3 regions of the Streptomyces sp. NPDC059897 genome follow, and region 3 is predicted to be linked to each of the others. Evidence: riboswitches for the same ligand, from Rfam matches in the RefSeq annotation. Region 3 holds a riboswitch; each other region holds the start of a gene.
What was found. A riboswitch is a leader RNA that binds a small molecule or an ion and turns the genes downstream of it on or off. The one in region 3 is predicted to bind cobalamin.
Positions count from the first base shown of each region.

Region 1: linked by a shared signal. The riboswitch ahead of ACFV9W_RS25755 (HoxN/HupN/NixA family nickel/cobalt transporter) and the one ahead of ACFV9W_RS03030 (ABC transporter substrate-binding protein) in region 3 are both predicted to bind cobalamin.
Region 2: linked by a shared signal. The riboswitch ahead of ACFV9W_RS03850 (ABC transporter substrate-binding protein) and the one ahead of ACFV9W_RS03030 (ABC transporter substrate-binding protein) in region 3 are both predicted to bind cobalamin.

Region 1 covers NZ_JBHWKQ010000025.1:98,232-103,121, forward strand. Annotated here, with positions in the region: gene ACFV9W_RS25750 (GTP-binding protein) at 1-680, opposite strand, end outside; gene ACFV9W_RS25755 (HoxN/HupN/NixA family nickel/cobalt transporter) at 867-1,985, opposite strand; cobalamin riboswitch at 2,016-2,232, opposite strand; gene ACFV9W_RS25760 (inorganic diphosphatase) at 2,232-2,738, opposite strand; gene ACFV9W_RS25765 (GNAT family N-acetyltransferase) at 2,804-3,292, opposite strand; gene rho (transcription termination factor Rho) at 3,351-4,496, opposite strand; gene ACFV9W_RS25775 (class I SAM-dependent methyltransferase) at 4,867-4,890, shown strand, end outside.
Region 2 covers NZ_JBHWKQ010000002.1:244,044-248,933, reverse strand. Annotated here, with positions in the region: gene ACFV9W_RS03860 (ABC transporter ATP-binding protein) at 1-532, opposite strand, end outside; gene ACFV9W_RS03855 (FecCD family ABC transporter permease) at 529-1,638, opposite strand; gene ACFV9W_RS03850 (ABC transporter substrate-binding protein) at 1,635-2,711, opposite strand; cobalamin riboswitch at 2,741-2,883, opposite strand; gene ACFV9W_RS03845 (hypothetical protein) at 2,955-3,656, shown strand; gene ACFV9W_RS03840 (PepSY-associated TM helix domain-containing protein) at 3,842-4,890, shown strand, end outside.
Region 3 covers NZ_JBHWKQ010000002.1:83,721-88,610, forward strand. Annotated here, with positions in the region: gene ACFV9W_RS03020 (CaiB/BaiF CoA transferase family protein) at 1-597, opposite strand, end outside; gene ACFV9W_RS03025 (GntR family transcriptional regulator) at 799-1,476, shown strand; cobalamin riboswitch at 1,490-1,691, shown strand; gene ACFV9W_RS03030 (ABC transporter substrate-binding protein) at 1,727-2,782, shown strand; gene ACFV9W_RS03035 (FecCD family ABC transporter permease) at 2,779-3,870, shown strand; gene ACFV9W_RS03040 (ABC transporter ATP-binding protein) at 3,867-4,652, shown strand; gene ACFV9W_RS03045 (L-threonylcarbamoyladenylate synthase) at 4,654-4,890, opposite strand, start outside.

The sequences.
Region 1 (4,890 bases), on a different contig from region 3:
TACACCGGATGCGCCTCGGCGCGCGACGTCTGTTCGGCGAGCACGTCGCCCAGCCGGCCGTACGTGACCGACTCCTCGTCCTTGACGTACGCCTCCAGAAGCGCGTCGTCACGGGCCGAGAGCACGTCGACCAGGCGGGCGCGATGGGCCGTGTCCCCGGCGGCGTAGGGAACGCAGTGTGCGTCCCGGCCGCCGAGGCCGTGCGCGACCGTGTTCATCGGGATCACGGCGGGCGCGAGTTTGAGCCGCAGATCGTCGAGGAGCTCCGGCTCGCGGGCGCCGCCGCGGTCGACCTTGTTCACGAACACCGCGGTGGGGATGCGCAGTCGGCGCAGGGTGCGCATCAGGACGCGGGTCTGCGCCTGCACGCCCTCCACGGCGGAGACGACGAGCACCGCCCCGTCGAGCACACCGAGCACGCGCTCGACCTCGGCGATGAAGTCGGGGTGGCCGGGCGTGTCCACGAGGTTCACGTCCGTGCCGCCGACCGGGAACGACACCACGGCCGACTTGATGGTGATGCCGCGCCGCCGCTCCAGGTCGAGGGAGTCGGTGCGGGTGCTCCCGTCGTCGACGCGGCCGAGTTCGTCGATCACACCGGCCGAGTGCAGGAGCCGCTCGGTCAGGCTGGTCTTACCGGCGTCGACGTGCGCGAGAATTCCAAGATTCAGCAATGCCACTGGCAGTCGGGTCCTTGAGGGAAGGGAATGCCACGGCGGCGGAATCCGCGGTGGCCCTCGGAAGGAACTGGACTGCAGTGCGCATGAATCGGTCCTCACGCTCGGCATGCGCGGCAACTGCCGCACAGGGACCAGTGCAGCAGCGCGCCGCGCACCCCGGCAACCGATTTATTCGCTACGGGCGGGCTACGCCCCGTCGGCCACCCGCGCCGACCATCGCTGCTCGACCCGCGCGAGCCGCCAGTAGGCGATGGCCGCCGCCCACACGACCACGAACAGGCCGACGATGACGTACCCGACGTTGTCGAGGTCGAGCCCGGCGATCCACCCGGTGACCGCGTCGCTGAGGTCGAGCTTGTCGTGGAGCACGCCCACGAGTTCGATCGTCCCGATGAAGAACGCGACCGCGATCGACAGACCCGTGATGGTGAGGTTGTAGAACACCTTGCGGACCGGGTTGGAGAAGGCCCACTGGTAGGCGAAGTTCATGAACGTGCCGTCGAGGGTGTCGAACAGGCTCATGCCCGCGGCGAACAGCAGCGGCAGGCACAGGATCGCGTACCACGGCAGGCCCGCCGCGGCGCCGCTGCCCGCCATCACCATCAGCGTCACCTCGGTCGCGGTGTCGAAGCCGAGACCGAAGAGGAAGCCCAGCGGGAACATCTGGCCGGGCCGGGTGATGGACCTGGTGAAGCGGCCGAGGATCCGGTTCATGAACCCCCGTGAATCCAGGTGCTCCTCGAGCTTCCGCTCGTCGTACGAGCCCGCGCGCATCGCCTTGAAGACCTTGAGGATGCCCATCAGAGCGACGAGGTTGAGCGCCGCGATGAGGTACAGGAACGTGCCGGAGACGGTCGTGCCGACGACGCCGAGCACCTGGTGGGTGGCCGAGTTGTCGTTCATGAGGGTGCCGGCGAGCGCCGCGCCGCCCGCGACGAGCGCCGCCATGGCCACCACCACGCTGGAGTGGCCGAGCGCGAACCAGAAGCCGACCGACACCGGCCGCTTGCCGTCCGCCATCAGCTTGCGGGTGGTGTTGTCGATGGCCGCGATGTGGTCGGCGTCGAAGGCATGCCGCATGCCGAGCGTGTACGCGGTGATGCCGAGGCCGATACCGAAGGCCTTGTTGCCCACTTCGTAGTGCTCGGGGACGACGAGCAGGAACAGCACGCCGAACGCGACGACGTGCAGCGCGGCGATCACCGCGATCAGTCCGGCCGTGCGCAGCGTGTCCTCGCGGCGCCAACGAAAGGCAGGGGGAGGGGAGTTCAGGGCAGGGGTCGGGGAGTTCCCGGGCAGGGTCATGCGTCGATCACGCTCCAGCACCTCGTGGATCACTTCGTGAGATGCCGCGGCCGGTCTCCTGGCTTACGGGCGTGCCCGCCGCTCCGGCCTTCCCAGCGGCCGACGGCCGCCAGTGGCGTACAGGATGGAACGGCGCGCTCCGGACGTCGCTGTCCGGAACCCGATCACAGTGGCGAGGGCCGCTCCGGAATGGGCCCCTGAGGGGCCGTCACCGGTCTTCCCGAGCACCACGGCCCGACCACCCTACTACCTGCCCGTAGCGCGCTCGCGGGCCCGGCGGATCTCCTCGTAGGCCTTCTCCCGGCCCTCCCAGTGGGAGCCGTCGACCGATTTGCCCGGCTCCAGATCCTTGTAGACCTCGAAGAAGTGGGTGATCTCCAGGCGGTCGAACTCGGGGATGTCCTCGATGTCCCGGGTCGCGTCGTGCCGCGGATCGTGCGCGGGAACGCACAGGACCTTCTCGTCCGGGCCCTTCTCGTCGCTCATCACGAACATGCCGATCGCCCGGCACTCGATGGCGCAGCCGGGGAACGTCGCGTCGCCGGTCAGGACGAGCGCGTCCAGCGGGTCGCCGTCGCCGCCGAGCGTGCCGGTGATGTAGCCGTAGTCCGCGGGGTACTGCGTCGACGTGAACAGCATCCGGTCGAGCCGGATCCGGCCGAGATCGTGGTCCATCTCGTATTTGTTCCGGGACCCCTGCGGGATCTCCACGATCACGTCGAACGCCTCGGCGCGTGCCTGACTGCTGCCCAATGTGGCCTCCTTGCCGCATTCCGACGCCCACGAGTGTGCGCCGTACGGGCCGAGGGCGGAACCCCTCAGGCGGCCGGGGGAATGGGGAATTCGAGTTCGGGCCGGTCCCAGGCGACCGGCGGACGCGCGGGCACCGTGCCGGTGCGGTGGGCTCCCATGCCCCGGTAGAAGCCCTCGGCGGGCGGGTGCGCGACGACCCGGACATGGTCGAGGCCCGCCGCCAGGGCCCGCTCCCGCATGTGGTCGACGAGCAGCCGCCCGATGCCCCGGCCCTGCGCCTCGTCGGCGACGAACATCAGGTCCAGCTCCGGCGGCTCGGCGAGCAGCGCGTAGAAGCCCAGCACCCGCTCGTCGGCCGGATCCACGGCCACGTAGACGTGGTGCGCCTCGATGTAGTCGGGGCCCACCCGGTAGCCCGCGACCATGGAGGCGTACGGGTCCCGGTAGGCGCTGGAGCCGCGTACGAGGCGGGTGAGGCGCCGGGCGTCCCGCGCGGTGGCCCGCCGGACGGTGACGGCCGGGGGGCCACCACGGCGCGTAATGCTCGCGTTCATAGGTCGAGTATTACGCACTCGGGGGTGCGGTCGGGCGGTGCGGGTCGGGCGGTGCGGGTCAGGCGACGGGCACCGTGGAGTGCGCCTGGCGCAGGAACGCGGCGTTGTCCGGGGTCTGGCGCAGCTTGTCGAGGAGGGCCTCGTAGGAGGCGGCCGGGTCACGGCTCTGCAGGGCGCGCCGCAGTCCGCGTACGACGGTCAACTCGGCGGCGGGGAGCAGGAGTTCCTCGCGGCGGGTGCCGGAGGGTGTGAGCTCGACGGCGGGGTGGACGCGGCGCTGCGCGAGGACGCGGTCGAGGCGCAGCTCCATGTTTCCGGTGCTCTTGAGCTCCTCGAAGTAGTAGTCGTCGGCGCGGGAGCCGGTGTCGACGAGGGCGGTCGCGAGGATGGTCAGCGAGCCGGCCTCCTCGGCGTCGCGGGCCGCGCCGAAGAAGCGCTTCGGGCCGTGCAGGGCGGCGGCGTCGACACCGCCCGACAGGGTGCGGCCGCTGGTGGAGGCCGCGTTGTTGTGCGCCCGGCACAGCCGGGTGAGGGAGTCGAGGAGGATCACCACGTCGCGGCCCTGCTCGGTGAGGCGCTTGGCGCGCTCGACGGCGAGTTCGGCGAGCGCGATGTGCGCCTTCGCCGGGCGGTCGAACGTCGAGGCGTACACCTCGCCGCGCACGGAGCGGCGCATGTCGGTGACTTCCTCGGGGCGTTCGTCGACGAGCACCACCATGAGGTGGACCTCGGGGTGGTTCGCGGCGAACGCGGCGGCGAGCTGTTGCAGCAGCACCGTCTTGCCGGTCTTCGGCGGCGCGACGAGCAGGCCCCGCTGCCCCTTGCCGATGGGGGTGAACAGGTCGACGACGCGTCCGGCGAGCCCGGCGGCCGGGTGCTCCAGGCGGAAGCGCTCGCTGGGGTGCAGCGGGGTGAGGTCGGCGAAGCGCGGGCGGTCGCGGCTCGCGTCGGCGGGCGCGCCGCCGACGGTCTCGACGTGCGCGAGGCTGTGCGGCTTGCCGCAGGTTCCCTCGACGAAGTCGCCCTTGCGCAGGCCGAGTCGGCGGATGAGGTGGGCGGGCACCTGGACGTCGTGCGACGCGGGTTCCAGGTCGGCCGCCCGCAGGAAACCGTGCCCGTTCCCGCCGATGTCGAGGACGCCGGCGGCGCGGACGGGTGCTGGTTCTTCGGATGTGACGGTGCTCGTGGTGGTGGCCGTGGTCATGACGATCACAGGTCCTTTCGCGGGGCCGGGCCGGACGCGGCAGGCGTCCAGCGGCAGGCGTACAAGGGCAGGGAAGGGAGGGGATCCGGCGAAGGGCGGGGGCGGCAGAGCGCGCCCCGCGGCCGGGGAGAACCGTGGTGCCACGGCAACGGGTGAAGAGCCCGCCAGAAGCCGCTGACCAGGAATGACGTGCGCTGTGCGGTGACAGAGAGACGGTCGAACCGCGTGCGCTGAAAGTGCGCTGAAAAGAGAGATTCGGTACCGGCGCCTCGAAACGGGCGAGCACATGTACCGCTAAGACCGTACCACCCGACACCTGCCGCGCGGCAAGCCCCGGCTTCGGCTCGCGTCCGCCCTATGCTGATCCGCCATGTTCACCGATCAGGGTCCCACC
Region 2 (4,890 bases), 160 kb from region 3:
GCTGGTGGCGGATGTCGAGGTGGTTGGTGGGTTCGTCGAGGACGAGGAGGGAGGGTTGCTGGGCCAGGGCGCGGGCGATGAGGACGCGCTGGCGTTCGCCGCCGGAGAGGTGGGCGAAGGACCGGTCGGCGAGGTCGACGGCGTCGACGGAGGCCAGTGCCGCCTCGATCAGTGCGGCGTCCTCCGCCGTGTCGCCCGCCAACAGGCGCTTGTGCGGGGCCCGCCCCATCGCGACGACCTCTCTCACCGTCAACTCCACGTCCGCCCCCGCGTCCTGCACGACGGCGGCCACCGTGCGGGCCAGCCTGCGCACCGGCAGTGACCACGCGTCGGCGCCGTCCACGCGCACGGTCCCCGCGTCCGGGCGCAGCACGCGGTACACGGCCCGCAGCAGTGTGGACTTGCCGCTGCCGTTGGGCCCGACGAGGCCGATGGTCTCGCCGGGGCGGGCGGTCAGCGAGACGTCGTCGACCAGTCGTCGTGCGCCCGCCGTGACGGTGACGTTCTCGACGTGAAGGTCGGCGGGTGTCATCCGGCACCTCCCGCGTTCTGGCGCCGCGCGTCCCGCCGCATCAGCCACAGGAAGAACGGGCCGCCGCACAGCGCAGTGAGCACACCGACCGGGATCTCCATCGGCGCGGCGACCGTCCGCGCCGCGATGTCCGCCCACACGAGGAACACCGCACCTCCCAGGGCCGCCGTCGGCAGCACGCGCCGGTGGTCGCCGCCGACGAGCAGACGCACGATGTGCGGCAGCATCAGGCCGACGAAACCGATCGGCCCGGCCGCCGCGACCAGCACACCGGTGACGAGCGAGACCAGCACGAACATTCGGGCGCGGAAACGGGCCACGTCCAGGCCCATCGTCGTGGCCGCCTCCTCGCCCGCCAGCAGCAGGTTCAGGTTCGGCGCCTGCACCATGAGGACGCCGATCCCGAGGAGCAGGCCGAGTCCCGGCAGCCACAGCGAGTTCCAGGACACCCCGCCCAGACCGCCGAGCGTCCAGGCGAGCACCGTACGTGCCTCGTTGCCGCGGTCCGTGGTGAGCAGCAGCAGGTTGAGCAGCGCGCTGAGGATCGACGCGACCGCCACCCCCGACAGGATCAGGCGGCCGGACGTGATGCGGCCGCCGGTGCGCGCGGTGGCGTAGACGAGGACCAGCGCGCCGAGCGCGCCCGCGAACGCCGCCGCCGACAGTGACATCGCGCCGAACACGCCGACCCCGAACACGAGGACCGCGACCGCGCCGAGCGAGGCGCCGGACGAGACACCGAGGAGGTACGGCTCGGCGAGCGGATTGCGCACCAGGGCCTGAAGTGCCGTGCCGACGACCGCGAGACCGGCGCCGGTCATGGCCCCGAGCAGGACGCGCGGCGCCCGCACGTCGAGCACGATCGTCTCCCGCGCCCGCGACCAGTCCGCCTCACCCCACCCATCGAAGCCCAGCGCGTGCGTCACGATGCCCCACACCTGGCCGGCCGGTACGTGCACCGAGCCGATGGCGAGTCCGGCCGTGAGCGAGACGAAAAGCAGCGCGGCGAGCACGACCAGAGTGGCGGTGAGCCGCACCCTCTGGCCGATGTGTCGTTCCCGCGCCCCGCCCGGTGTCCGCTCGTCGGCCACCGCGGGCGCCGTCACTTGAAGCTCTCCGGGTGCAGCCCGCGCGCAAGACCCTCCACCGCGTACGCCGACCGGACCCCGACCAGCGTCGCGGTCAACGGCAGCACCACGAACCGCTTGTGCTTGATGGCGGGTACGTCGGCGAGCGCGGGCTGCGCCAGCAGGTACCGCTTCTTCTGCTCGACGCTCTTGTCGCCCGCGTAGTCGTAGATCGCGATGACCTCCGGCCTGCGGTCGACGACCTGCTCCCAGGAGACATCACCGAACACGTCGTCCAGATCGGCGAACACATTGCGGCCGCCCGCCTGGTCGATCAGCTGCGTGCCCAGGCCCTTGCCGCCCGCGGTGAAGGCGGACTTGTCGCCGCTGTCGTACACGAACACGGGGACGTCCGGCCTGCCCCGGACGGCGGCGCTCGCCTTCTCCACCCGTCGGCGGAGGTCGGAGACGAGCGCGTCGGCACGGTCGGAGACCCCGAAGATCTTGCCGATGGTGCGTATCTCGGCGTAGGTGTCCCGCATCGTCACGTTCTTCTCGCCGCAGTACTCGCGGTTGAGGTACGTGTCGATGCCCGCGTCGGCGAGCGCCTTGCGCGAGCGGCCCTCCTTCTCGTCGAACGCGCTGGAGTAGCCGCCGTAGACGAAGTCGGGTTCGGCTTCGAGGACCTTCTCGAACGAGGGCGCCTTCGCGGCGAGTTCGGGCACCGACGCGTAGTCCTTGCGCAGGCTCGGCAGGACGGCGGAGTCGGGGAACGCCGTGCCGACCATGCGGTCCTTCAGGCCGAGGGAGAGCAGGAGTTCGGCGGGATGCTGATGGATGGTCACCGCGCGGGACGGCGGCCTGTCGTACGTCGTCCTGACGCCGCAGTTGTCGATGGTGACGGGGAATCCCTCGGCGGCCGACGACCGCGGGCGGCCGTCGGCGCCTGCGGGATCCGGTCCGGACGGGCCGCAGGCGGCGGTGAGTACTGTCGCCGACAGTGCGGCGAGGGCAGCCGTGACACGCACGACGAAGCGCCGCCGTCGCACACGGGTGAGTCTCCGTACATGGGAGAGGGGAAGGTCATGGGGACGGTACGGACCGTCGTACACGTGAAGCCTCCTACGGAGTCCGCGCTCCTCGGAATGAGCCCGCGACGGGCCAGTGACCTGACTCCCGGGCCGCGCTGACGCGCGCCGCCCGGTCACAGTGGCGGGACCGTGCCGGATTCGCACCGGCTTCCTGTCACCCGTCGCGGTGATGACCCGGCGATCCTACGTGCCTTCCACGCTGCGCACGCGGGGTTGCGAACCTGCCGGTGATCACGGTGGCGGGGATGCCAAGATGGGGCGGCCATGACCACACGCCGGAACGCTCGCGCTGGACGGGCCGCGATGTTCGCGGCCGTCTGCGTGCTGCTCACGGCCATCGCGCACACGCTCATGTCCGGTGACACCGTGCCGTGGTGGGCGCTGGCCGCCGGATTCGCGATCACCGGTGGAGCGGCGTGTGTGCCCGCGGGTCGCGAGCGCGGAATCCTGCCGGTCGTGGGCCTGGCGGTGGCGGCGCAGGCGGTGCTGCACCTCTTCTTCTCGTGGGCGCAGGTCGTCGCGCACCCGGCGGCTTCAGGCGGTTCCGTCGCCGGGCAGTGGCTGGACCATGTGCTGTGCCGCGCGCCCATGGAACCGACGGATGCCATGGGCGGCATGCCCATGGGTGCCATGCCGCCCGATGCGATGGGCGGCATGCACGAAATGGCGCATGCCGGTCACGACGTGAGCGGCATGTCTCCCACCGGCATGCTGATGGCCCACCTGCTGGCCGCCGTGCTGAGCGGGCTCTGGCTCGCGTACGGCGAGCAGGCCGCGTTCCGCCTCGCGCGGTGCGTCGTCGACCGGATCGTCGCGCCGCTGACGCTCCCGTTCCGCCTTCCGGTTCCGCCGCACCGGCCGCGCATCCACGTCCGCCGCACCCGGCCCGCCCGTACACCGCGCGAACTCCTCCTCGCGCACCCCATCACCTCCAGGGGCCCACCCGCAGGGAACGCTGTCGCCTGACGACAGCCGGTTCACCCGAGGCTGCGCCGCACCCTCGGGCGTCGGCCGTGCGCACGCCCCGGACGGGCCCGCACGGCCGAGTCCCCTTGCCACGCACCGGATCCGGATGTGCCCAGGGCCGCCGTCGAGAGGCGGGGCCCGCGCCCGGACTCCGTGCTGCCCGAAACTGGAGGACCACGTTGTCCATCACCTCCGAGACGTCAGACACCTCTGCCTCCCGCCCAGCAGAAGAGACCCGGCAAGCGCCGCCCACCGACCGGTCGCCGTGGGCATCGCTTCGCCCGCTGGTGCTCCGACTGCACTTCTACGCAGGGGTGTTCGTCGCCCCATTCCTGTTCGTCGCCGCGGTCACGGGACTGCTCTACGCGGGCTCGTTCCAGGCCGAGAAGATCGTGTACGCCCATGAGCTGAACGTCCCCGTGGGTAAGTCCGAGCTGCCCATCGCCGATCAGGTCGCCGCCGCCCGCAAGGCCCACCCCGAAGGGGACATCAGCGCGGTGCGGCCGTCTCCCGAGGCCGGGGCGACGACACGCGTCATGCTCTCCGGCGTCGCGGGTGTCGACGCCGAGCACACGCTCGCGGTGTTCGTGAACCCGTACAACGGCGAGGTCCGTGGCGCCCTCGAACAGTACGGATCGACCGGCGCGCTGCCCCTGCGCACCTGGATCGACGAGCTCCACCGCGACCTCCACCTCGGCCAAGTGGGCCGTCTCTACAGCGAGTTCGCGGCCAGCTGGATGTGGGTGATCGCGGGCGGCGGACTCGTCCTCTGGTTCAGTCGGCGTCGCGCACGTCGGGCGATCCGAGGGACGTCCGGCCGCAGGCGCACCCTCTCGCTGCACGGTTCGGTGGGTGTCTGGGCGGCGCTCGGGCTCTTCTTCCTGTCCGCTACGGGCCTGACCTGGTCGACGTACGCCGGTGCGAGCATCACCGACCTGCGTGCCGCGCTCGGCCAGACGACGCCTGCCGTCTCCGCATCCGCCGCCCCGGCCTCCGGCGGTGAACACGCGGGGCACAACATGGGCGGGTCGGGCACTCCGGCAGGGGACGCCGGCGTCGGCCTCAACGCGGTGCTGGAGGCGGCCCGCGGCGAAGGCCTCTCGAACCCGGTGGAGATCGTGCCGCCCGCCGACGACTCCTCGGCGTACGTCGTCCAACAGATCCAGCGGAGTTGGCCGGAGAAGCAGGACGCCGTCGCCGTCGACCCGGCGAGCGGGCAGGTCACGGACGTCGT
Region 3 (4,890 bases):
CCCGTAGATGCCGACGGTCTTGTCGGCCGCCGCCTGCCGCACGTACTCGGCGCCGCCTTCACCGCCCTGGAGTGCGGCGACTCCCCCGGCGGCCTGGATGACGTCGTCGTAGGCGGGCCGGTCGGAGTCGGGGCCACCGGCGGCGAAGCCGCGGAACGCGCAGTGGACGAGGCGCGGGTTGCGCTCCAGGGCGGACTCGGCCGTGAGCCCGAGCCGGCGGGCGGCCGCGGGACGCAGGTTGTGCACGAGGACGTCGGCCGAGTCGACCAGGGCGGCGAGGACGGGCGCCGCGCCGGGGGCCTTGAGATCGAGGGCGACGCTGCGCTTTCCGCGGTTGGTGTTGAGGAAGGCGGGACCCATGCCGTTGCCCCGGGTGTCACCGATGTAGCGGACGACGTCGCCCGCGGGCGGCTCGACCTTGATGACGTCAGCGCCCCACTGGGCGAGCAGCAGGGTGCAGTACGGGCCCATCAGTGTCGAGGTGATGTCGACGACGCGGACGCCGTCGAGCGGCCGGTCCGCGGGGAACCCACCGCCGCCCACTGCCACCGCGTCCTGCAAATTGTCTACCGATTCTGCCGGTACCTTCGGCGTCATCGCCGAATCCTCCTCCGAAATCGGCCCCTGATGGCGCCCCTTGGGCCCGTCAGCGGGTTTCATTTCGGGTGTTTGCCGGTGAAACGGACAACCACCCGAGCAAGATTGGATGCAATCTGACTCACGGTTCGGCATGATGTCAATGCCCCTGCGCTTTCAGGGGAGTTAGAGTCGACAACCTCGACGGGAAGGCAGGCGCCAGTGACGGCTCAGACGGGGGCGGACCGGCTGGACGCGGTGTCCGGCGCGGTGGCCCAGGTGGTGGAGGAGCTGCGGGCGATGCTGTTCGCACGCGATCTGACGCCCGGCAGCCCGGTGCGGCAGGAGGCACTGGCGGCGCGTCTCGGGGTCAGCCGGGCCCCGGTCCGCGAGGCGCTGCGGGTGCTGGCCAGCGAAGGCGTCCTCGACCACGTCCGCAACGTCGGGTACCGGGTGAAGGTGCTGACGGCGGCCGAGTTCGAGCAGACCTATCTGATGCGGCGGGTCCTCGAGGCGGAGGTGCTGCGCAGGCTGCCGCCCTTCTCGGCCTCCGCCTTGGAGGGACTGCGCACCGCGAACGAGCAGATCGCGGAGGCGTCGGCCCGTGGCGACCTCACCGCCATGGCGCGTCTCAACTCCGACTTCCACTTCCGCATGTTCACCGCGTCGGGCCTGGACCTGGTCGTCGCCGAACTGCGCCGCGTCTGGCAGCTCAGCGACGGCTACCGGGCCTACCTGCTGCACGACCCGCTGTCGCAGAAGCGGATCGTCGACGAGCACGCCGAGATGGTCGAGGCGCTGCGCGTCCGGGACCACGAACGCCTCGTCTCGCTCATGGACCACCACCGGGACGGCACCCGCCCCCAGCTGGAGGCGGTCTTCACACCGCCCTCCCCGTAGCGGACACCCGGCGTGATAGTTTCGCCGAGCCAGTCGTACCTTTGTGTGTTTTTATGCGCACACGGGTCAGGGAATCCGGTGCGAACCCGGAACTGACGCGCAGCGGTGAGGGTGACGGGCGGAGCCACTGCCACTGGGCCGGCACATCGGCCTGGGAAGGCGCTTCGCGCGGACGACCCCGAGTCCGAAGACCTGCTGGCGGCCTCCAGCGCCGCGTGGCGTGGGGGCGGACCGTAGGCCGGCTCCGCGTATGAGCCCTGGACGCGAAGGAACCTCCGTGCTGTTCGCACGTCAACTCCGCCGATGCGCCCCGCTGTTGGCGCTCACCCTGCTGCTGACCGGGTGCGGTACGACCGCCGCCACCGAGGACGACGCCGCCGGTGGTCGTGGTGTCACGCTCGACAACTGCGGCGAGAAGGTGCGGGTCGAGCACACCCCGCGTCGCGCCGTCGCCCTCGACCAGGGCTCCGCCGAGATCATGCTCTCGCTCGGCCTGGAGGACCGGATGGCCGGCACCGGCACCTGGACCGACCCGGTGCTGAAGAACCTGGCGAAGGCCAACGCGAAGGTGCCGCGCCTGGCCGACCGCTACCCGTCGTTCGAGAAGGTCCTCGGCACCGAACCGGACTTCGCCGCGGCCTCGTTCACGTACACCCTCGGCAAGGGCGGTGTGGCGCCGCGCGCGGAGTTCGAGGAGCTCGGCGTGCCCACGTACCTCTCCCCCAGCGACTGCGCGGGCAAGGACAACGGCGGCGACGGGGACGGGGTGCGGACCAAGGCCCTGGGGCTCGACGTCGTGTACGGCGAGATCCGCGATCTGGCGCGCGTCTTCGACGTGGAGGAGCGCGGCGAGAAGCTGATCGGGCAGCTCAAGTCGCGGGTCAGCAGAGCCACTTCGGGTGTCGATGCGCACGGCGTCGACGTCCTGTACTGGTTCGCCAACTCCGACTCGCCCTACATGGCGGGCTGTTGCGGGGCGCCCGGCGTCGTCACGAAGGAGCTCGGGGCGCGCAATGTCTTCGACGACACGCGCGCGGAGTGGCCGCAGGTCAACTGGGAGACGGTCGCGGACCGCGATCCCGATGTCCTGGTCATCGGCGATCTGACGCGCCGCTCACAGTCCGCGGAGTCGGCCGCGCAGAAGATCAAGTTCCTGGAGTCGAATCCAGTCACCAAGCACATGACCGCCGTGAAGAAGAAGCGGTACGTGCGCCTCAGCGGGCAGGCCATGAACCCGACGATCCGGACGGTCGACGGCGTGGAGCGGGTGGCCGCGGGGCTGCGCCAGTTCGGGCTCGCCCGGTGACGGCCCGTTCGGTCACTGCTCGCACGGTTGCGGCTCCTCCGGCGACGGCCGCGCATCCTGCGCCCTCGCCCCGGTTCACCCTGCGCGCCGCGCTCGCCTGGGCGGCGGCCGTGGCCGCACTGTGCGCCTCCGTGGCCTTCGCGATCACGATCGGTCCCGCGCAGATCCGGGTCGGCGACGTGTGGGCTGCGGTCGGCGACCGGATCGGCCTGGCGACCTCGGACCTCTCGCCGATCCGGGACGGCATCGTATGGAATCTGCGGCTGCCCCGGACGCTGCTCGCGGCGGTGTGCGGGGCCGGGCTCGCGGTGTGCGGCACGGTGCTCCAGGCGCTGCTGCGCAACCCCCTGGCCGATCCGTTCGTGCTCGGTGTCTCGTCGGGCGCGTCGACCGGGGCCGTGCTCGTCGTCGTGCTCGGCCTCGGCGGGGGCGCCGTCTCGGTGTCCGGCGGCGCGTTCGCGGGCGCCGTCTGTTCGTTCGCCCTGGTGCTGGTGCTGAGTCACACGCTGGGCGGCAGCACGGACCGGGTGGTGCTGTGCGGCGTCGCGGCGATGCAGCTGTTCTCGGCGCTGACCTCGTTCGTCGTGCTGACCTCCGCCGACGCGGAGACGACGCGCGGCGTGCTGTTCTGGCTGCTCGGCTCGCTCAGCGGCGTCGGCTGGACCGAGGTGTGGCTGTGTCTGGCCGTGCTCGCCGTGGCACTCGTGGTGTGTCTGGCGTACGGGCGCACCCTCGACGCGTTCGCGTTCGGCGCGGAGGCGGCGGCCGCGCTCGGCGTCCGGGTGGGCCGTACCCGGATCGTGCTGCTGTGCGTGACGGCGCTGCTCACGGCGGCGCTGGTGAGCGCGGCGGGGGCGATCGGCTTCGTCGGCCTGGTGCTTCCGCACGCGGCGCGCGCCCTGGTGGGTCCGGGGCACACCCGGCTGCTGCCGGTGACGGCGCTCGCGGGTGCGGTGTTCCTGGTGTGGGTGGACACGGTGGCGCGGACGGTGCTCGAACCGCAGGAGGTTCCGGTGGGTGTGGTGACATCGCTGATCGGTGTGCCGGCGTTCGTGCTGGTGCTCTACCGGCAGCGGGGTGTGCGATGAGCCCTTCCCAGCAGGGGCTGCGCGCGGAGCGTGTGTCGTGGTCGCCGGGCGGCGCGCTGGTGCTCGACGGGGTGTCCGTGACACCGGAGCCCGGCACCGTCACCGGCGTCCTCGGCCCCAACGGCTCGGGCAAGTCGACGCTGCTGCGCCTGCTCGCCGGGGTGCTGGCCCCGTCCGCGGGCCTCGTCACGCTCGACGGCGACCCGCTCGCCTCGGTGGGCCGCAGGCAGGCCGCGCGGCGCATCGCCATGGTGCAGCAACAGGCCGACGCCCAGGTCGAGTTGACCGTCGCGGACGTCGTGCGCCTGGGCCGGGTTCCGCACCGCCGCGCCTGGCAGCCCGCGTCGGCGGCGGACGAGGCGGCCGTGCGCGAGGCCCTGGAGCGCAGCGGACTGGCCGACCGGGCGCACCGCCTGTGGCACACCCTGTCCGGCGGCGAACGCCAGCGCGTCCAGATCGCGCGAGCCCTCGCGCAGGAGCCGCGCGAGCTGCTGCTCGACGAGCCGACGAACCACCTCGACATCCAGCACCAGCTCGAACTCCTCGACCTGATCGGCACGCTGGGCATCACGTCCGTCGTCGCCCTGCACGACCTGAACCTCGCCGCCACGTACTGCGCGCGGGTCGTCGTGCTGCGCGAGGGCCGGGTGGTGGCGGCGGGAGAGCCGGGCGAGGTCCTGACCGAGGAGCTGATCGCCGACGTGTACGGGGTGCGCGCCGAGGTCACCCGCCCCGGCGCCCGCCCGCACATCCGCTATCTCGGGACGACGACGTCGCGCTGATCTACTCGAAGCGCTCGGCGTCCCCGGCCCCGCGCCGCACGATCTCGGCCTCGCCGCCGGAGAAGTCGATGACCGTGGTGGGCACCGTGCCGCAGTCGCCGGAGTCCACGACGGCGTCGACCTGGTGGTCGAGCAGCTCCTTGATCTCCCAGCCCTGTGTCAGCGGCTCCTCCTCGCCGGGCAGCAGCAGCGTGCTGGACAGCAGCGGCTCGCCGAGCTCGGCGAGCAGCGCCTGCGT